DNA from 3 places in the Desulfitobacterium chlororespirans DSM 11544 genome. Region 2 is predicted to be linked to each of the others. Evidence: riboswitches for the same ligand, from Rfam matches in the RefSeq annotation. Region 2 holds a riboswitch; each other region holds the start of a gene.
The links. A riboswitch is a leader RNA that binds a small molecule or an ion and turns the genes downstream of it on or off. The one in region 2 is predicted to bind S-adenosylmethionine.

Region 1 (7,146 bases), on a different contig from region 2:
CGATGAGGGTGTAGGCATAGGAGCCTTTGCTTTTGTTCATTAAGTCCGAAATATTGACATTCTCTTTAGCTAAGGTAGAGGTGAATTGGCCCAGCATATTGGGAATATTTTTATGATTGATGGCGATCCGTCCGGCTTGGTTGCATACTCCCATATCGCAATTGGGGAAATTCACGGAATTCTTGATGTTGCCATGCTCAAGGTAATTCATGATTTGCTCTACAGCCATGACTGCACAATTTTCTTCGGATTCCGCCGTGGATGCTCCCAGATGGGGAATGGCGATGACACCTTCCACTCCGCAGACCTTAGGATTGGGGAAGTCTGTCACATATTTGGCAACTTTTCCAGTCTTCAGAGCTTCAATCAGGGCCTCTTCATCCACCAGAGTATCCCGGGAGAAATTCAAGATGATCACGCCGTCCTTCATTTGCTCAAAGGCTTGTTTATTGAGCATGCCGCGGTTGGAATCGGTTAAGGGGACATGGATGGTAATAAAGTCGCATTCCCGATAGATTTCTTCCGTATTCTTAATCGGTTTGATATATTTGGAGAGCCTCCAGGCGTGTTCAACAGAGATATAAGGGTCATAGCCGCAGACATCCATTTCCAGTTTATTGGCGGCATTGGCCACTAAGATACCGATAGCACCTAAACCAATGACCCCCAATTTCTTGCCTTTGATCTCTGTTCCGGCAAACTTGGCTTTATTCTTTTCCACCAGTTTGGCTACTTCAGGATCCGTCTGACAGGAGTTCACCCAATTCACTCCTCCCACCAGATTCCGGGCGGCCATAATCATGGTGGCGATCACCATCTCTTTCACTCCATTGGCATTGGCGCCGGGGGTGTTGAAGACAACGATGCCTTTTTCTGCGCATTTATCAAGGGGGATATTATTGACTCCGGCCCCGGCCCGGGCAATGGCTTCAATATTAGGGGTCAGTTCCAGATCATGCATAGAGGTACTGCGGACGAGGATGCCGTTGGCATCTTCATAGCGGTCCACATCAACATAGTGCTCCGTGAACAGTTTTAAACCCGCTTGAGAAATATTATTCAGGCAATTGATTTTGAACATTGTAAAACACTCCTCTTCAGTTTATCTTTTTTATTTTTTTATTTCAGGCTTATTTTTTGTTTTCTGCTTCAAACTTTCTCATGAATTCCACTAAATCCTTGACCCCCTGAATAGGCATGGCATTGTAAATACTGGCCCTCATCCCGCCTACTGTGCGATATCCTTTAAGGTTCTCAAAACCGGCGGCCTTGGCTTCTTTGATGAACTTGGCATCCAGTTCCTCAGAGCCTGTCACAAAGGGAACATTCATTAAGGAGCGGTCTTTTTTCACCACGGTTCCTTTAAACATGGCACTGGCGTCCAGATAATCATAAAGAATGGCGGCTTTTTCCTCGTTGATCTTTTGCATAGCCTCCAGTCCGCCCAGCTTTTTGAGCCATTTGAACACTTTACCACAGATGTATATTCCATAAACCGGCGGTGTATTATAGGCGGAATTGTTATCCAGATGGACTTTATATTTGAGCATAGTGGGGGTTCCCGGCAAAACATCCTCTGTGATCAGATCCTCCCGGATAATGACAATCACGACTCCGGCGGGCCCTACATTCTTCTGGGCTCCGGCAAAAATAAGTCCATATTGGGTGACATCGATGGGTTCGGATAGGAAATCGGAAGACATATCGGCGATTAAAGGTTTATCTCCCACCTCGGGAAGCTCATTAAACTTGGTGCCGAAGATGGTATTATTGTGGCAGATGTAGACATAGTCTGCATCCTCGGAGAATTTTAAATCCTTAAGGTCCGGAATATAGGAGTAGTTCTGGTCCTCTGATGAGGCGACGACATTGATTTTGCCGTACAGCTTTCCCTCGGAAATAGCTTTCTTGGCCCATTGCCCGGTGTTCAGATGATCCGCCACCCGGTTCTTCATCAGGTTCATGGGAACCATGGCAAATTGCTGGGAGGCCCCTCCCTGGAGGAAGAGCACCTTGTAGTTATCAGGAATCTTTAGCAAGTCCCTTAAGTCCTGAGCGGCTTCGTTCATCATTCCTTCAATGGTCTTGGTGCGGTGGCTCATTTCCATGACGGACATGCCCGTTCCCTGATAATCCAGCATCTCCTCTGCGGCTTCTCTTAAGACTTCCTCAGGCAATACAGCCGGTCCTGCTGAAAAATTGTACACTCTTTTCATCTTGAAATTTCCCCCTTATTTATAATGTTTTATGAATGTTGACAGATATTGGGTTATCCAGAATAGACAAAACCCACCCCAGTCATTGGGGCGGGTTTTCCGCGGTGCCACCCAAGTTTCAGCCTTTACGGTTTACGGGCGGTAAATCCTGCCCCTATCCTCCTTAGTATCCTTAAGGAGAACTAGGACAGTGCAGCACAGAAAATAAATAAAACCTCTCATCCCAATCAGGGACGAGAGGTTATTCCCGCGTTGCCACCCATGTTGCCGTAATCGGCCAACTTATGTCCGCGATATCGGGCGGAACCCGTCACAATTCTTCATTGGCCACTCCAGGATGGAATCCACTTCGCTTCTATGACTGACTTGCACCAACCGTCAGCTCTCTACACATATTCGGCGCCGGACGTCCTTTCATCGTGTTGGACTATAGATTGACGTTGTTATGATTCTAATCTATTACACAGCTTTTTGTCAAGAGGTATCAGCAAAATAATTATTTTCCTGCTTCGACACCTGTTTCCACATTGCCTTCCAAGCCGATAGCAAGGGCGACGGTGCGCATTCCTTTGATGGTCTCTTCGATGATCTCGTTCAAATCCTTGCCCAGACGATCGGCTCCGGCTTCGATCACTTCCCGGTTGACATTCTCGGCAAAGCTTTTTTGCTTCCATTTCTTTTTAACGGATTTGGCAGTCAGGTCATGAAGGCTCTTGCTGGGACGAAGCAAAGCCGTGGCTGAGACCAAACCTGTCAATTCGTCAATGGTGAATAGGACTTTTTCCACGTTCTCCCGGGGCTCCACATCATGGACCAGACCGTAGCCATGGCTTTCAATAGCCCGGATGAATTCTGCCGGCAATCCTTGGGGGGTGAGGATCTCCCGGGTTTTGCGGCAGTGTTGATCAGGGTACAGCTCAAAATCAATATCATGCAATAAGCCGATATTCCCCCAAAGGTCAGGGTCTTCCTGATAAAGGGAAGCAAAATGGCGCATCACCGCTTCCACTGTCAGGGAGTGACGCAATAAGGTCTCGCTTTTTACATACTCATTGAGAAGCTGCCAAGCAGCCTCCCTATCCTTTGTATAATCCGGCATCCGACATCCTTCTTTCTATCGTGGTATTTGTATTTAGCAATACTTCAGTTGTATTTTTGATTGGACACAGCACTTTATCTATTGCCCAGTTCTTCAAGGTTATAGGGAGTTTCCTGATAGACATAGTAATTCAGCCAATTGGCAAAAAGTAAATTGGAATGCCCCCTCCACCTGACGACAGGCATCTGCCTGGGATCATCCCCAGGATAGTAGTTCTGAGGAATGTTGATGGGGAGTTCGTAGGATATATCTCGATCATATTCTGCTTTCAGAGTGTAGGGATCGTATTCGGAATGACCTGTGACAAAAATCTGCCGGCCACCCTTGGTCCCGACGAGATAGACTCCAGACTCCTCAGATTCCGAAAAAATCTCCAGCTCCGGCACCTTGACGATATCTTCTTTTCTGACTTCTGTATGCCGGGAGTGAGGAACATAAAAGATATCATCAAAACCTCTGAGCAAACGGATATCCCTGCGGTTTAAGGTATGAGGAAATACGCCGAACATTTTAGCCGGCAAGGGATACTTGGGAACACCAAAGAAGTGATAAAGCCCGGCCTGGGCTCCCCAGCAAATGAACAGGGTGGAAAAGACATTGGCTTTGCTCCAGTCCATAATCTTTTGCAGCTCCGGCCAAAAATCAACCTCTTCAAAGGGCATCTGCTCGATAGGGGCACCGGTAATGATCATGCCGTCAAATTTCTGATCTTTGATGCTGTCAAAGGTCTGATAATACTTAATGAGGTATTCTTCCGGGGTATTCTTGGAACAATGGGTTTCCGGGTAAAGAAGGGTAATATCCACCTGCAAGGGGGAATTCCCTAAGAGTCTGAGAATCTGTGTTTCTGTTATAATCTTATTAGGCATGAGATTGAGAATGACAATACTGAGAGGGCGAATGTCCTGATGTTCGGCACGCTTCTCTTCCATAATAAAAACATCCTCTTTAGTGAGTATTTCTGCTGCAGGCAGGCCATCGGGTACATTGATCGGCATAGTATTCTCCCTTCGCTACACTTAGAAAATTTTTTGTTCATTCTTCCCAAAATAAAGAAAACCTCTTTCCAAGAAAGAGGGTATCGCTAAAAATTCCTCTCTCATCTATCAATGCTTCCATCGCAGGAATTAGCACCGTTGTATTCATCCGAATACCGGTTGCTGGGTTTCATCGGGCCAGTCCCTCCACCACTCTTGATAAGAAATGGGCTGTATTTAGTTGATGACGATGTAAATCGTCATTGGCACTATATTATTACATCTTGGCACTAAAGTCAATCTGCTCTATAACAAAATTATTGTAAAGGGATTGTCCGAGTCGCGTAGCTTTACGCACAACGCTCTCTCCATAGCTCCGGGGCTGGTTAACCTGGCCGCCCCTCCGCTAAATCCGTTCACTCTTGTGCGTAAAGCTACGCTTGTGGGTCCCTTTTCAGCATTTATCTGAGGCTTTTGAGACTCCTTTACAGGTCTTTTTCATAACAGAAGACGGCTCTCCCCGGCTAAAAGCAGGATGAGAACCGTCTTATTCCTCATTATCCTTAGATATCTATACTCTGAGCTTAAAGTTTCCCGCCTTCGACAATTAACTCCTCAGGTTTTACATCGTCCCCGTACACGGGCAGGAGGGTTTTTTCATAGGCTTGCTTTACGAAATTTTCTTTAGCGAGCTCTGCCAACTCCTGATTGATCCAGTTTAAGAGTTCGGTGTCGCCTTTCTTTACTGCCGGTGCAATGGTGTCCGTGCTGCCTAAAGTAGGTACACCTACGGTGAAGCCCGGATTGGATTTGGCCCAGGCGAGAACTTCCGTATTGTCATGAGCTAAGGCGGCTCCCCGGCCATCTTTTAAGGCTTCAAAGGCTTCCGTGTTTTGATCATACTTAAGAAGTTCCAGATCCGGGTGATTTTTGGTCAGATAATCCTGAGCTGTGGTTCCTTTATTGACAATAACCTTCTTCCCTTGAAGCTGGTCGATAGAGGTGATCAAGGCTCCGTCAGGTGAGACGATGCCCAGGGCAACTTTCATATAAGGGTTGGCGAAATCCACTTTTTGCTTTCTTTCTTCTGTAACTGTGAAATTAGCCATAATAATGTCGACCTTGTTGGATTCGAGATAAGGTACTCTGTTGGCAGCCTCCACCAATACGAACTCTACTTTGGATTCGTCCCCTAAAAGGTCTTTGGCGAAGCGTCTGGCGATTTCCACATCAAAGCCTTGATTCTGGCCATTGGCATCTACATAACCAAAGGGCGGCTTATCGCTGAATACGCCAATCCTCAGGGTTCCCCGCTGCTTGATTTCTTCCAGGGAGCCTGCTGAAGAGGCACCGTTTGACTTATTTGCGTTGTTGGCATTATTTGCTTGATCGCCGCCTGTCTGGCCGCACCCCACAAGTCCGCCCAGGAGCAATGCTCCGGCCAGAACGAGGGCTAGGGATCTGATCATCTTTTTCATCTTTTCTCTCAACCTTTCTTCTCTTGGTTTTGGGGCACTAATATTGAAATATATTAAGAAATTGCTTCGCCCGCTCGGTGCGTGGGTTATTGAAGAACTCCTGGGGACCGGCAATTTCACAAATATTACCTGAATCCATGAAGACGACCCGGTCGGCGACCGCTTGGGCAAAGCCCATCTCATGAGTGACAATGATCATGGTCATTCCCTGTTTGGCCAGGCCCAGCATCACGTCAAGAACCTCCCGGACCATTTCCGGATCAAGGGATGCTGTCACCTCATCAAAAAGCATGATCTCCGGATTCATACATAAGGCTCTGACGATAGCGATTCTCTGCTTCTGGCCTCCGGATAGCTCTCTTGGCCAAGCGTCTATTCTATCGAATAACCCCACTCTTTCCAAAAGGGCCTTGGCTTGCTCCATGACTTGGCTGCGTTCCCTGTTCTGTACCTTTGTCGGCCCCAGGAGAATATTCTCAAGCACCGTCATATGGGGAAAAAGATCATAGTTTTGAAAAACCATACCGATCTGCTGACGAATCTGCCCCCAATCGACTTTTCCTCTGATCAGGCTTTGACCTGAAAGCAGGATATCTCCTTTTTGAATGGGTTCAAGACCATTAAGGCAGCGGAGCAAAGTGCTTTTGCCGCATCCGGAGGGCCCTAAAACCACAATGACCTCACCTCTGCGAACCTGGAGATCAATCCCCTTAAGAACGGGTTTGCCCCCATACTCTTTATGCAAATCCTTGATTGCCAATAAAATCTCTCTTTGCTCACTACTCATTGAATCACTCCTAACTACTCCACTTGGCTTCCAGTCTCTTGGCCAGACGGGATAATGGATAGCACATGATGAAGTACAGCATAAAAATAAGTCCATAAATCCAGAAGGAGGCAGTGGGAACGGTAAAGCGAGCGTTCTCGATAATCTGCTGACCGACTTTGAGGATTTCCACCACCCCGATAAGTACCGCAAGGGAGGTGGTCTTGACCATCCGTGTGGCCAGGTTAATCGTGGCAGGCAGCATCCGTCTTACAGCCTGAGGAATTAAAACATACCGGTAAAGCTGCCCAAAGCTTAAACCCAGAGCTTTACCGGAATCGCTCTGATGCCGGGGCAAGGACTCCAGGGCGCCCCTGACGATGTCACCCATTTCTGCCGTCCCCCAGAGAATAAAGACAATGATGACGATGACCTCACCTTCCAGATGAATATTAAAGACTGAGGTTATGCCGAAATAGCCGATGAATAACCAGACAAGGACGGGAATAATTCGGAAGGCTTCCAGGTAAAGGCGGCAGAGCACTTTGATCAGCTTGGATTTCATGGTCATGAGCAGACCAAAGGCAATTCCTGTGCAGGCAGAGATTAA
Region 2 (7,146 bases):
GCTTGACAATAGTATCATGGTCCAGTTCCATAAGTTTTAAAAAATCCTTTTTAGGAATTTCCAATCGGGCCATATCCTGGTGATAACGCACTCTTAAATTTGTAAATCCTAGTTCCTTAAGTAAAATTTCCGCTTGCTCTACGCGCCGAAGCTTTTCGATCGTGATCTCCTCTCCGTAAGGAAAGCGAGAAGATAGACAAGGGCTGGAGGGCTTATCCCAAGTTGAAAGTCCCATCTTCTTGGACAATTGACGAATCTCTTCTTTGCTTAAACCGGCTTCCTGCAGCGGGCTCCTGATCCCCAGCGCTCTGGCCGCCTGCATGCCGGGGCGGTAATCTTTAAGATCGTCGGCATTGCTCCCGTCAAGAACCCAATTGATCTTCTTCTCTTGGGCAATGCCTGAGAGCTTTGTAAACAACTCATTTTTACAATGAAAACAACGATTTTGAGGGTTCTTTACAAACTCCTCTTTGCCCATTTCTTCAGTTTCGATGACCAAAAACTTTGCTCCAAACTCTTGGACCTGCTGCAAAGCATTGTTATAATCGGCTGAAGGCATAGTTTCCGAAGCGCCGATGACAGCAAGACAGTGATCCCCCAAGGTTTCATGAGCTACTTTTAAGAGAAAGGTGCTGTCCACCCCACCTGAAAAAGCCACCACAACCGCTTCCATTTCTTTGATAATTTGCTTTAAGTGATTCAGCTTTGCTTGCATGATTTACCTCCAGATTACTCAAACTTAATTAACTTTCACACTTCAATCGATCTATGCTTTAGAACTATCGCTAAAATAGTAGTTTCTCAGTTTCTCCATTTTTTGAGAATATTCCTCCTGAGTCAAGATTCCTTGCCTGACTAATTCCGAAAGCACTTTCGTATAGCGTTCTAATTCTTTCATATTTTTACTGGAAACCTTCTTTTGATTATAAAACTGTATGACTTCTTCTAATTCATCATTATCCAGCACCCCGATAGCTTGCAACTTAACCAAGCTTAATTCACTTTCCTCATTAACCGCAACGGCATTGGTGCTTTTGATTAATGGCTGTATAGCCAGCCTTACGGCAAGAAATATAATAATAAAAAGTGCTATTGAATAGAAAAGAATTGCCTCCATCATCATAGCTCTCCTCCACAAATTATAAATCAGTTACCCACCAATCTTGTCCCCAGTGAAAACAGTTCAAGGCTGGACTCCTGTTTAGCTCCGCTTAACTAAGATATTCTCAAAAAGCATAGGATTTTCCTCTTTTCAGAATGAAGTATATCTGAACACAAAAAATTCACTTGCAAAGCCCATAGGAATAATATAATATTAGCCTAAACATCTTATTAGGCTAAAGTGAATTAAATATGAATTTATGTCAAAGCTCTTATCAAGAGAGGCGGAGGGACTGGCCCCATGAAGCCCGGCAACCTACATATGTGAGGTGCTAAATCCAGAGAACCATCAGGTTCGAAGATAAGAGGACGTGGAAACAATTCACGACCTCTTTGGAGGTCGTTTTTGTTAGGTCAAATCTTCTTTGAAGCTCAGCAACATGAATATCTTTGCCAATATGTTCATAGTAGGAGGAATGAAAATGAATATTTTAACCGAACTGGCCCAGATCGGCAATCGCCGCGATCCTTATGGAGCGATCAGCTTTCCTATTTACCATTCGTCTACCTTTGCTCACCCCGGCTTCGGCAAAAGCACAGGCTTTGATTACTCGCGAACCGGCAATCCCACCCGCCAAGCTTTAGAAGATGCTATGGCAAGCCTGGAGGAAGGTACCAAAGGATTTGCTTTTTCCTCAGGCATGGGCGCCATCACTACCATCCTCTCCTTATTCTCCCAGGGCGAGCATCTTCTCGTCACCGAAGATCTCTATGGAGGAACCTACCGTATCCTTGAGGAGGTCTTCAGCCGCTTTGGCCTCCAAGTCACTTTTGTGGATTCCAGTGATCTCGGTGCCATAGAAAAAGAGATCCGTCCCCAAACAAAGGCCATCTTCACCGAAACACCAACCAACCCTCTTATGAAGGTTGCCGACCTAAAGGGGATCGCTTCCTTGTGTCGGAAGCACGGTCTCTTAAATATAGTGGACAATACTTTTCTTACACCCTATTTGCAAAAACCACTAAACTTAGGTGCCGACATTGTTATTCATAGTGGCACCAAATATCTCGGTGGCCATAATGATGTCGTGGCGGGCCTCGTCGTGGTTCAAGGAGAAGAACTTGCAGCTCGCTTTGGACGTTTGCAGAACTCTCTCGGCGCTACATTGGGCCCCCAGGATTCCTGGCTAGTTATCCGGGGTTTGAAAACCTTGGCCCTGCGCATGAGAGCACAAGAAGAAAATGCCCTCCAGATTGCACAATGGCTGGAGAAGCACCCCCTTGTCACCGCGGTCTATTATCCCGGGCTTGAGCATCATCCCGGCTATGCAACTCAACTTGAACAAGCCCGAGGCTTCGGAGCTATGCTATCTTTCCGGGTAAACAGCCCCAGCTTAGTCCCCGCAATATTAAAATCTCTCCAGATTATTTCCTATGCGGAGAGCCTTGGTGGTGTAGAATCTCTAATCACTTATCCCGCTACCCAAACCCATGCTGATATTCCTCTCGAAGTAAGGGCAAGGCTTGGGGTGGACGATTGTCTTCTCCGCTTATCCCTGGGCATCGAAGCCGCCGAAGATCTCATTGGCGATTTAGAACTAGCTTTAAAACAGATGCTTTAGGCATCTCCTCCAGCGGATTTTTTATAGAACCCTCTCACATTCTTAAAGGTCTCATCAATGGTCTCATGCTTTACCGAGGTCGCATCAAATTTCACCCAAGTAAAGACCATTTGCACGCAGACACCTATTCCAAATGCAGAAATAACTGTACCAATTCCTACTGGTCCGCCCAAAATCCAGCCTATCAAGCACACCGTTACTTCAATAATCCCACGGCAAAGCCCTATCGATAGTTTAGTCTTTCTCTCTAAAGCCACCATCAGACTATCCCTTGGGCCTGCTCCAAAACCAGAGGCAATGTAGAGATAGGAACTAAAAGCGCAAAGGAATAAACCAAGAATGAGCATAATCATCCCTGGAAGGAAACTCTGCATCTCAGGGATTAGTTTTAAAGGTAACAGTAAGTCCATATAAATTCCGATGGCAAATATATTAAAGATAGTGCCAATACCCAGCTTCTCTCCAAGCAATACGACTATGATAGAGATTACCAAACTGGCCACTATAGAAACATTGCCAATCGTCATGCCGACAGTATCGGCAGTCCCCCGATGGAACACATCCCAGGGGGCATAGCCTAAATTGGCTTTCATGGTCATCACAATGCCCAAGGATAATAAAAAAGTGCCCAAAAATAAATACATAAGCCTTTTCCATAAACTCATATCCGCACTTCTCCTCAATATCTCCTGATCGATTATCTAATAAGTGTAACATTTTATTGCGCACATTTCCAAACCTTTATTTTATTTCTAAGAATATCCTATTCTTAAAACGGTATTAGGGCCGGGAGGCAACCAAAAGAAAGCTAATGCTTGTAATGATAAAAAACGCCATACCGGTTAGATAAAACCAGAATTTTACCCCGTAAATTTCAGCTACTGGTCCCGCGATTAAAAGTCCCAGCGGCATTGTTGCCGACATGAGGCTGCCCATGATAGAAAAAGCACGCCCTTGTACCTCACGAGGGATTTTCTCCTGCATATAGGCTATATAGGGAATATTATAGAGGTTTCCGCTTGCTCCCATAAGCGTGCATAATGCTGCAAAGAGCCAGAAAGCGTTCTCATTCTGAGGAAGTAAACCGCAGAAAAAAGAGGTAAGTCCTAATCCCAGAAGTCCAATATGCACCACGAACAGCTTCTTTTTGATCCGGCCATAGGCTCCGATCAGCAAAGCACACAACATCATTCCCCCTGAATAGCCAAATTGGACTATACTGGCATGCCAAGCGCTTGCTTTAAAATAGTCACTGGTCATCAGGGCAAAGAATGAAGAAAGTGGCATATAAAAAATCATGGAAAATGCAGCCGCCAAGGTAACGATACACAGTTTTTTATCTCTCTGGAAAACAGCCACTCCCTCTCGCATTTCTTTTTGAAAATTTGGAGCAAGCTGTTTCTCTTTTTTTAACTCAGGGATTTTGACTGCTGCCACAGCAATGCTTGCCAGCGATGCTCCCGCTAAATCAGATAATAATACGATGGGGAGTGGAAAAATTGCATACAGTGCCGCTCCCAAAACCGGCCCCAGCATCAGAGCACCTGTCTGAGCAAATTGACTCCAACCATTCACCCGAACAAGCTCTTCCTCCGGAACCAGCAACGGTATCACTGATTGAATCGCCGGAGTATGAAAAACGCTGCCAATGGCACGAATCCCGAGAACAGCACACGCCGACCAAAAAGGCGGATTTACTCCGATAAGGATCAGTGCATAAACAGCGGCTACCATCCCTATAAAGAGATCGGCACAGATAATTACAGTTTTTCGTTTTAAGCGATCTACCCAGACCCCAGCAAAAGGGCCAAGCAATAATTGCGGCAAAAAAGCAAACAACCCTGCCATAGCCAACACAAGTGGTGAAGAGGTATTGCTGGCAACCCACCAAATTAGCGTAAACTGTACCGCTGAACTTCCAACTATAGACATTGTTTGACCAATAGTTATCGTAAAAAAGCTTCTCTTCCATGGCTGTTTCCCATCGGTTGAATCGATACTCATGCTCACCTCTCCTATTTCTAAAATATACCGACGTTTGGTATGTATCTTTTTAAAATATTAGCTATTCTCTACAATCCATATGTAAAGAATAGCTATTTCTGTTTTTGGGAAAGCGAATGGAGTTCGTCAATGGACTGAAGAACCTCTTCCGTAAATAAAGGGACCCCTATTTCTTCAAATACATTTCTTGCAAAGAAAATGATGTTCTTTAACTCATTGGGAGTCCAGGAATACATCCACGGGTTAAACCAAACGTTAAAAAACAAGAGAATCATCTGGGCAAGCTGACGGGGTTGAGCTGTATGAATAGATCCATCTCTCATACCTTCCTCAATAACACCTGTAAGCAGGTCGGCTGCAGAGCCCATAGTATCACGCATATGAAGAGCCAATAATTGAGGATTTCTAAGAAACGGCGGTACGGTCTGGTCGAGAGCCTCGTGTTGGGCCGATTGGATAGAAAACATAAGCATCTTACCAAGCTTATCCAACCCGGATAGATTACGATCGTGAGCAACTGTTTTTATATCCGCTATCCCCTGCTCAGCTAATCTTTTATTCACCGCATCCATAATTTCTTCTTTTGACTTGAAGTGATGATAAATAGCGCCCTTACTCAAATCTCCCAATCCATCGATGATATCCTGGATCGTCGTATGCTCATATCCTTTGGACATGAACAATTTCATGGCTGTATCGAGAATGCGGTTTATCGTTACTTCAGGATACTTATTGCGTGCCATAGTGATACCCCATCTTTTATTACATACTTTCGGTATGTATAATAGCAGGCTACTACCTAGATGTCAAGGTAGATAAGCGTTTATCCGCCTATCCATGACTGCTCCCACTGCCACTCCGATGGTGTAGGCCACTAAATCCCTCCACAAAAAGCCATACCCCAGCACCAAACCTCCCAGCCGGGTTTGCCTTATAGCATCAATCCAGGGAGCATGATAAAGCTGACTGATTTCAATTCCAAAGGCGAAAAGCAACGCTGCTGCAGCAAGCCAGCCGGTTCCTTTCAACCTGAAAATAAGGCAAAACATAAAAAAAACCATAAGTGCCCATAGGGCATCTCCCAAGTAGAGATTGATTGTATAGGGAAAATACCCCGAAAACTGCCGGCTGCTTAAGCCAAGTATTATTGTTACTCCAACCAAGGTAAGGTAAGTCCATCGATTTCTTTTTATTGTCATAATCATTTCCTCTTCGATGTGGAAAGCATAGCGAGGCCCCATAGGCTAAATTAAGACTGTGAATTATAATTTGATCTGTTTATTCTGGCCATCAGATATTCATCTACATATTTGCCATTTCTTATTGCCGCCAAGCGCTTTACTCCTTCTTTTTCAAAACCAAACCTTTCATACAAATGTATAGCTCTGGCATTATCTGCAAATACAGTCAACTCAATCCTAACTAACATTAGCCAGTTGTCCCCAACATCTATAAGCTTGCTCAGCAAGGCACTGCCAACACCCTGATTTTGATAGTCTTTATGAATCATTATGCCAATGCCGCCACTATGCCGCAGGCGCTGATTAGGATATACCGTTAAGCCTGCATGTCCAATAATCACTTCCTGACCATCCTGAGACCTGGCTACCGCCACAAATTGATGCTGGTTGGCATCTAAATTGGCGATAAAATCCTCATTCCGCTTTAACTGCTCGGACGGGATACCCAAAATATTTTCAAAAACTCCAGGCATGCGCCTTAATATATTTATCCCCTTCCCATCACCAATTTCTATCGGTCGAATATGATACTCCATTCTTATTCCCTCCTGGTAAATCTACTGCTGCATTCCAACCTTATTCCTGGCATGCTTCCATTCTATTATTCTATCATTCTTCCAATTCCGAATCACTATCTCTCTTTAATCCCGCTGTTCTAATAAGATTCAATAGATTAACCAACCCCTGTGAACCAAGAAAAATGCCTATCCCAATAAGCAATTCGGTTATTGTTCCTCCTAAAAAATATATTCGTAATCCGGGCAGCCCCGGCAACCCATGGTTGGAAGTATGCAAACTGGCTAATTTAGTTACCAATTCTGGCAATGAATGCCCAATAAAATAAAGTCCCAATACTGAAAAGCCTATTCTCTGTAGATCACTAGCTCCTATTCCGACAGCCTCATTTCGATTTTTTTCCTTAACCAAAATTTTAGCTAATTTACCGGAAAAGCACCACAGTAAAATACCAAATAGAATCGTAATTAGCGAATACACAATATTAGTCAAAGTATAATCAGCTATCATATTTGCCGCTACAGGGACATTAAACGAAAGCAGTCTGGCCCCTTGAACGACAAAGAAAATCCCGATAAGCTTGCACCCAATACTGGCAATCTCGCGCTGATTCATCCTTTTTACCTCCTCTAAAACAACCCACTTCCTGCCGATTTTCTGCT
Region 3 (7,146 bases), on a different contig from region 2:
TATAGGGGAAATTAAAAAGGCGCATGCGAGGTTTTTTTTACCCTACACATGCGCCCTGCTTCGTTATCTGCTGAATCCTAACCCAACCCCAGTCAACCGGAAGCAAACCAGTTGTGAATAAAAAAGCGGTCCGCATAACCGGGTACACGAACAGACCTCTTCCATTGCCTAAGTCAGGAATAGGCTGAATCTCCTGCTGCGTGAAGCCGCACAGCCTGCTTCCCGCCGACGCTCCATTACACACACTTCACCCGCGGCACAGGCGCCTTGCTTGTGCAGAAAGGGGCGGCATTGTATAATAAGACTGTCGTCGTGGACAGCTGGACTGTTACGTGTAGGTGCCAGTACACCTGCTCGTGCCTGGAAGTGCTCCAACACTTTCAGGTCACGGCGACTTTTTAATTTCCACCTATTACTAATTATAGCTTGTTTGAAGTGAATTGCAAGGTATATGAGGGGTAATCTTCATGTACGCTTTTTGTCTTTAATCACTTTGCGCAAACGACTGCCTTAATTCCTTTGCACTCAGCTGATTCCATGGCTTGTTCCTGAGTCAGGGACTCCAGACACATCTCCACCCGTTTCCCCGTTTGACGGAGTTTCCGGGCCTCTGCGATCACTTTGGAAACATCACTGCCGTAGACCAAAACCTCCGGCCTTTCAGCATTGGAGCAGACCATCTGCTCAATGATCGCCTTGAGATTGATCGCAAAACCGGTGGCCGGGGTATCCTCCCCAAAATCACCGTACAGAGCGTCATAGCGCCCCCCCTCGACAACGGGGAAACCCACTCCGGGAACATAGCCCTCAAAGACCGCCCCCGTATAATAGCTGAAGCCGCGCAAAATCCCCAGATCCAAAGACACATAGTCCTGGACTCCGAAATCTTTCAAGTATCGATAGACCTGTCTCAGGGCATTCACCGCTTCCAGCAAGGAAGGCCGCCGGCTCCACTCCAGAACCTGATCCAGCATATCTTCTTTACCATGGAGATGGGGAAGCTTTAAAAGAACGTCCTGGACCCTTGCTTCAAAGCCATAATCCTTAACCAACCGCTCAATCCCTACAAAATCCTTGCGGGCCAGCTTCTCCTGATAATGGAGCTGGAATTCCTGAGGAACCCCTAACTCGGCCATAATGCCGGTAAAGATCCCCATATGTCCCAAATTGATTTGAAAGTCCATTCCGCCAATTTTGCGGAGAGCTTCAATGGCTAAGGCGACCACTTCGGCATCCGCCGCAGAGGAGGCCGACCCAATCAGCTCCACTCCCACTTGCCTGAATTCTTGTTTATGAGATTTAGAATAGCGGAAAACATCCGCCGCATAACATAAACGCAAAGGAAAGGCGGTCCCCCGCATCCGGGTGCTGACCATCCGGGCGATGGACGTGGTTAACTCCGGACGCAGCACCAGAACATGGCCCTGACGATCAAAGAGCTTAAAGAAACTATCTCCTTCTTCTTCAATCGGCTGGATGCATGCCCCATACTCCAAGGTCGGAGTGGCAACCTTCTGATAAGCCCATGCTTTGAATAAGTCCAGTGCAGAAGTCTCAGCCTGCTCTTGTAGGGCTAACTCATCAGGAAGAAGATCATGCATCCCTTCCGGGATTCTTAATCCCAAAGAACTTCGCGGCATATTAATCCTCCCCCTTTTCCTTCTCTTCCAGACGCTTCAGGACCATCTGATAACCGTCGGCCCCAAAGTACAGGCACCGCTTAACCCGGCTAATGGTCGCCGTACTGGCACCAGTGGATTGGGCGATGGTGGTATAGGTCACATTCTTCTCCAGAAGCTTGGCCACTTCCAGACGCTGCGCCAAAGACTTAATCTCCGCCACCGTAGCGATATCCTGAAAAAACCGATAGCACTCTTCCCGATCCTTTAATAATAAAATAGCATCAAAAAGCGCATCTGTTGAAGAATCACGCAGGCGCTGATCAATCCCCTTGAATTCATCGTCTTTGTAGTCATCCATCATCGATCATCTCCTTATACTTCTATACTTTAATTTATTAAAGTATAGGGCCCTTGTCAATATTCATAACCTCTCTTCAGAAAAATTTGTTTAGTCCCTCATTTGTTTAACCTTCCATAATACTCTGTTTGAAGCATTAAATAACTCTCAAGGAAACCCTTCAGGCTGAAAAAATTACTTGCCAAGACGCTATACACTATGTTAAGATAATGTCTATCAAGATTTCAACTGAAGCTTGACTCTAAGTTAATAAACACTCTTATCCAGAGTAGGTGGAGGGACTGGCCCGATGAAACCCGGCAACCGGCATGAAAATGCACGGTGCTAAATCCTGCAGGAAATACTGGGAGATGAGAGGAAACCCGACTATAACTCCGCGGATTTCCTCGTGGAGTTTTTTGCTATTTTTTTGCTATATTGAATTAGAACCCTAACGAGGAGGAACAGCGTTGATTAGAATTGAGAACTTAACAAAGGTTTACACCTCCCGCAAAGAGCAAGTAGTAGCCATTGAAAATATCTCCCTGGATATTCCCAAAGGAGCCATTTACGGCATCATCGGTTTAAGCGGTGCCGGTAAAAGCACCCTTGTCCGTTGCATCAACCGTTTGGAAGAGCCCACCGGGGGTAAAATCATCATCGATGGTCAGGATTTAACAGCCATGTCCGCAGTAGAACTCCGGCAAGCCCGGCAAAAGATCGGCATGATCTTTCAGCACTTCCATCTGCTCCAGTCCCGCACCGTTTTTGATAATATTGCTTTTCCTTTAGAAATTGCCGGTTTTAAAAAACCAGAGATAGAAGCGAGGGTTAAAGAGCTGCTCCCCTTAGTAGGCTTGGAGGATAAGGCCCATGTCTATCCTTCCCAGCTCAGCGGCGGTCAAAAGCAAAGAGTGGGAATTGCCCGCGCCCTGGCCACCAACCCCAAAGTACTCCTTTGCGACGAGGCCACTTCTGCCCTTGACCCCCAAACCACTTTATCCATCTTGAATCTCTTAAAGGATATCAATCAACGCTTCGGCTTAACCATTATTATGATTACTCACGAAATGAAAGTGGTTAAAGAGATCTGCTCCGATGTGGCCGTCATCCATGAATCAAAAATCGCTGAACAAGGACCTGTGGAATCCGTCTTTATCCAGCCTCAGTCCAGCGTTGCCAAGGAATTTATCTCCACTGTATTTCCCAATGAACTCCCTGAAGATTTGCTTCGTGAACTGGCCACTCATCCCAATTCTCAGATTGTGCGCATCCAATTCCTGGGTTCACGGGCATCAGACCCCATCATTGCCGACCTGATGAAAGAATGCGAGGTTCGGGCCAATATCCTCTACGGAAGCATCGACCACCTCCGCTCCACGCTCTTTGGCACCTTAACCTTAGAGCTGCAGGGAGATCCTGAACAACTGGCTTTAGCTCATCAATATCTCTCCCAGCGTGAACTCAAAGTGGAGGTGATCCAAAATGTTTGATTTTACCAACCCTCAATACTGGGATACCATCTACCAACTTCTGGTCCCTGCCACGGGAGAGACTTTGTACATGGTTATCGTCTCCACTCTGCTGGCTTATCTTCTTGGTGTTCCTCTGGGGGTCATTCTGGTCATCTCTTCACCCGATCACATCTCACCGAATCCTTGGATAGAACGCACCCTCGGGACAGTGATCAATATCTTTCGCTCGGCACCTTTTATCGTTTTGCTTCTCGCTTTGATTCCTGTCACTCAGGCCATCATGGGCACATACATCGGTACGAATGCGGCAATAATCCCTCTGGTCTTTGCCACGGCACCCTTCGTAGCCCGTATGGTGGAGAGTTCGCTTAAAGAAATTCCTTACGGGGTCATTGAAGCGGCCCTATCTATGGGCTCCTCACCCTGGCAGATTATCCGTAAAGTTCTTTTACCTGAAGCTAAGGCCTCTCTTATCTTAGGCGCCGCCATCACCACCATCAGCGTTGTCGGTTATACCGCCATGGCGGGGACCATCGGAGCCGGCGGCTTAGGAGATGTGGCTATCCGCTACGGGCATCAACGTTTTCGGACCGACGTGATGATTATGACCGTCATCATTCTCGTGATAATCGTCCAATTAGTTCAACTCTTTGGCACCAAACTGGCTCGCCGGATTAATCACCACTAAGCATGTTCCAAGCGCTCACTCAAATTCATGGCGGGCGATACCGGTACTCCTGTCATGTTCTTTGGAGAGAAGGCTTGAGCATATATCTTCTCAAGAGTATCTCACAGAAATGTCTTCATGTGTATCTTCAGAGGAAAAGAAAGAAGAATTTAAGGAGGAAATAAGAATGAAACGTAAACTCTCGACTTTAATTATCGGCTCCGTAGTAGCCCTGTCCTTGGTACTTACCGGGTGCGGAAGCACCCCTCAGAAAACCGACACTCCGCCCGCCTCAGGTAATGCTAATCAGCCCGTGACGATCAAAGTAGGAGCTACCCCCGTTCCCCATGCCGAAGTACTTGAATTCGTCAAACCCAAATTAGCGGAACAAGGTATCAATCTGGAAATCGTTGATTTTACGGATTACGCTCTTCCCAACCCAGCCGTTAACGACGGATTACTCGACGCCAACTACTTCCAACACACTCCTTACTTGGATACCTACCTTGCTCAAGGCATGAAGTTGGCGATCATCGGCACCGTGCATATTGAGCCCATGGGCTTCTACTCTGAAAAAGTAACCAAAATCGATGAACTCAAAGACGGTGATGCTATTGCCATCCCTAACGATCCCTCCAATGGCGGCCGCGCTTTGGCCGTCTTAGAACAAGCCGGATTGATTAAACTCAAAGACGGTGCCGGTGTTACCGCAACAGAATTGGATATCGCTGAAAATCCTAAAAAGCTAAAAATTCAAGCCATTGAGGCTGCTCAACTTCCCCACGCTCTTACTGACCCCAAAATTGCCGGAGCTGTCATCAACACCAACTACGCTTTAGAAGCCGGCCTCAATCCCACTGAGGATGCTATTGTCCTTGAAGGCAAAGATTCTCCTTATGCCAACATCGTGGTCGCCAAAGAAGATCGCAAAGACGATCCCAACCTCAAAAAATTAGTGGATGCTTTGAACACTCCAGAAGTTAAGAAGTTTATTGAAGATACCTACAAAGGTGCCGTCGTTCCTGCTTTCTAAGAGTTAACGCTTCACCCCATATAAATATAAATAAAAGCCGTTCCTCAGTTGAGGGCGGCTTTTCTCATTGCCATACACTCTATGATTTTAATCTTAACAATTAATCCTTACTCTTACCCTTCGCCAGGTTCACTAAGTATAAGTCCTTAATTTTTCGATCATGCTTACTGGATTCCATTTGTAAAGCCTCAACCTTAGTACCTAAAATCTTAATTTTTCTTTTGACTTCCTCATAAACTGTTTCTGTGTCTCCCGCCAATCATAAAAAAGAATATCCAACTTCTTACCAAAGTCTTGTTCCATCCTGACCTGAGATTGCCTAAGGACAACCAGATCCGTCTCCATCCGTCCCTGGGATTCCTTCAACCCTGCTACATCTTGCTTTACTTCGGTCAGCTCTATCTTTATCCCTGCTACATCTTGCTTTACCTCGGTCAACTCCGTCTTTATCCCTGCTACATCTTGCTTTACCTCGGTCAGCTCTGTCTTTATCCCTGCTACATCTTGCTTTACCTCGGTCAGCTCTGTCTTTATCTCTGCTACATCTTGCTTTACCTCGGTCAGCTCTGTCTTTATCTCTGCTACATCTTGCTTTACCTCAGTCAGCTCCGTCTTCATGCCAGTGAATTCATTAAGTAACTTTTCCCAAATGCTCCAGCATCAAATCCTGAAATTTCTCATTATCCATGAATCCACTTCCCTATTCCTAGGAATGGAATAATTATATCATATCCCCTAAATTAACCCAAAGATAAGTTTCTTTAATGCCTGTACTTACCCCTTCCATGATTACCATATTTTTGATGGCATAGAACGGGTCACTCCTCACACACTATAGACAAATTACCCAGGATGAAGAACTCAATCAGCATCCTGGAACATGAGGAGAACATCTCTATGAATTCCTTCGATAAAAAAATTCAGACCCGTTTGCGCATGCATCCTGAGATGCTGCGCCACATTCTAACCGAGCCCAATGAAGAGACTCTCACGACCTTGACCCGCTATAAAATATTTGAATCCAAGGGGGCCTATCTCAGCCAGCTCCTGCTTTCCCTGCTTCCCCAATGGGAATACCTGGCCTGCGAAGGCAATACCCATTTAGGGCAAATAATTCGCAACCTGGAAAAGACACCCATCAGTCCGGTTTCTCAAGAATCGGATTTTCTGCGAGCCAATCTGCTGCGCATCCGCATTCTTGCTGAAACTCCGGGAGTATTTCCTTTCTCTCCCTTCATCATTCAGGAACATCTCCTTAACTTTTTAGAGGGTGCGGATCTGATCGCGGATTTGCCTCAACTGATGGTCATTCATTTCAGCAGGGATGAGCTGAGACCCTTAGCCTCCGAACTGGCGCAATACCGGCTAAGCCCTTTAAGCCGCCGCTATGTGCAGAACCTTTTCCACCAGGAACGTCAGGAAGCCATTCTCACCAACCTTGCTTATCTATGCAAAAATTATCCTTTACTGGGCACCTGCCGGCAAGCCTATGCTTTGCTGCTCTCCCTGGACAACATTGAAAACTGGAGCAAACATCCCTTCTGCCTCCGCCTGGTATCCAACCGCTTCTGGGATTACCGCACCAAGGAGATTCTATAGTTCATCCATGGGTCGGCCTTTCGTCTCTTCGCCAAGAATGAGGACATTAAACACAACGAGGATGAGCACTCCGGCGAACATCAGGAAAACCGTTTCTGTAGGCATTTCCGCTCCCAGCATACGGCCTACCACCATAGGGGCTAAGATACCGCCGATGCGGCCAAACCCGGCGGCCCAGCCGGCACCGGTTCCCCGGGCTCTGGTAGGATAAAGCTCAGGAGTATAGGTGTAGAGAATTCCCCAGGCGCCAAGATTAAAGAAAGACATGAGGGAACCAAAGACAAGAATCATCGCCACGCTGTTGCCCAGTCCAAAGAAATAAGCGCTGATCGCTGTACCTAAAACAAAAGCTGTCAAGGTAGGCTTGCGCCCAATGCGATCGACCAGAAATGCCGCGCTGAAATAGCCGGGGA

Region 1: linked by a shared signal. The riboswitch ahead of metA (homoserine O-acetyltransferase MetA) and the one ahead of BUA14_RS07710 (trans-sulfuration enzyme family protein) in region 2 are both predicted to bind S-adenosylmethionine.
Region 3: linked by a shared signal. The riboswitch ahead of BUA14_RS23480 (methionine ABC transporter ATP-binding protein) and the one ahead of BUA14_RS07710 (trans-sulfuration enzyme family protein) in region 2 are both predicted to bind S-adenosylmethionine.

The regions. Positions count from the first base shown of each region.
Region 1 covers NZ_FRDN01000010.1:143,516-150,661, forward strand. The annotation lists gene BUA14_RS16565 (phosphoglycerate dehydrogenase) at 1-1,081, opposite strand, end outside; gene serC (3-phosphoserine/phosphohydroxythreonine transaminase) at 1,131-2,216, opposite strand; gene BUA14_RS16575 (HDIG domain-containing metalloprotein) at 2,713-3,315, opposite strand; gene metA (homoserine O-acetyltransferase MetA) at 3,390-4,313, opposite strand; SAM riboswitch class I at 4,412-4,518, opposite strand; gene BUA14_RS16585 (cysteine ABC transporter substrate-binding protein) at 4,877-5,770, opposite strand; gene BUA14_RS16590 (amino acid ABC transporter ATP-binding protein) at 5,808-6,557, opposite strand; gene BUA14_RS16595 (amino acid ABC transporter permease) at 6,568-7,146, opposite strand, start outside.
Region 2 covers NZ_FRDN01000005.1:382,606-389,751, reverse strand. The annotation lists gene larE (ATP-dependent sacrificial sulfur transferase LarE) at 1-715, opposite strand, end outside; gene BUA14_RS07715 (hypothetical protein) at 767-1,123, opposite strand; SAM riboswitch class I at 1,371-1,469, shown strand; gene BUA14_RS07710 (trans-sulfuration enzyme family protein) at 1,578-2,723, shown strand; gene BUA14_RS07705 (YczE/YyaS/YitT family protein) at 2,720-3,388, opposite strand; gene BUA14_RS07700 (MFS transporter) at 3,504-4,727, opposite strand; gene BUA14_RS07695 (TetR/AcrR family transcriptional regulator) at 4,820-5,470, opposite strand; gene BUA14_RS07690 (ribosomal maturation YjgA family protein) at 5,534-5,926, opposite strand; gene BUA14_RS07685 (GNAT family N-acetyltransferase) at 5,977-6,504, opposite strand; gene BUA14_RS07680 (hypothetical protein) at 6,578-7,099, opposite strand.
Region 3 covers NZ_FRDN01000017.1:74,286-81,431, reverse strand. The annotation lists gene hisZ (ATP phosphoribosyltransferase regulatory subunit) at 489-1,640, opposite strand; gene BUA14_RS23485 (YerC/YecD family TrpR-related protein) at 1,642-1,983, opposite strand; SAM riboswitch class I at 2,237-2,337, shown strand; gene BUA14_RS23480 (methionine ABC transporter ATP-binding protein) at 2,430-3,452, shown strand; gene BUA14_RS23475 (methionine ABC transporter permease) at 3,445-4,122, shown strand; gene BUA14_RS23470 (MetQ/NlpA family ABC transporter substrate-binding protein) at 4,289-5,134, shown strand; gene BUA14_RS23465 (kinetochore Spc7 family protein) at 5,336-5,752, opposite strand; gene BUA14_RS23460 (hypothetical protein) at 6,032-6,733, shown strand; gene BUA14_RS23455 (MFS transporter) at 6,728-7,146, opposite strand, start outside.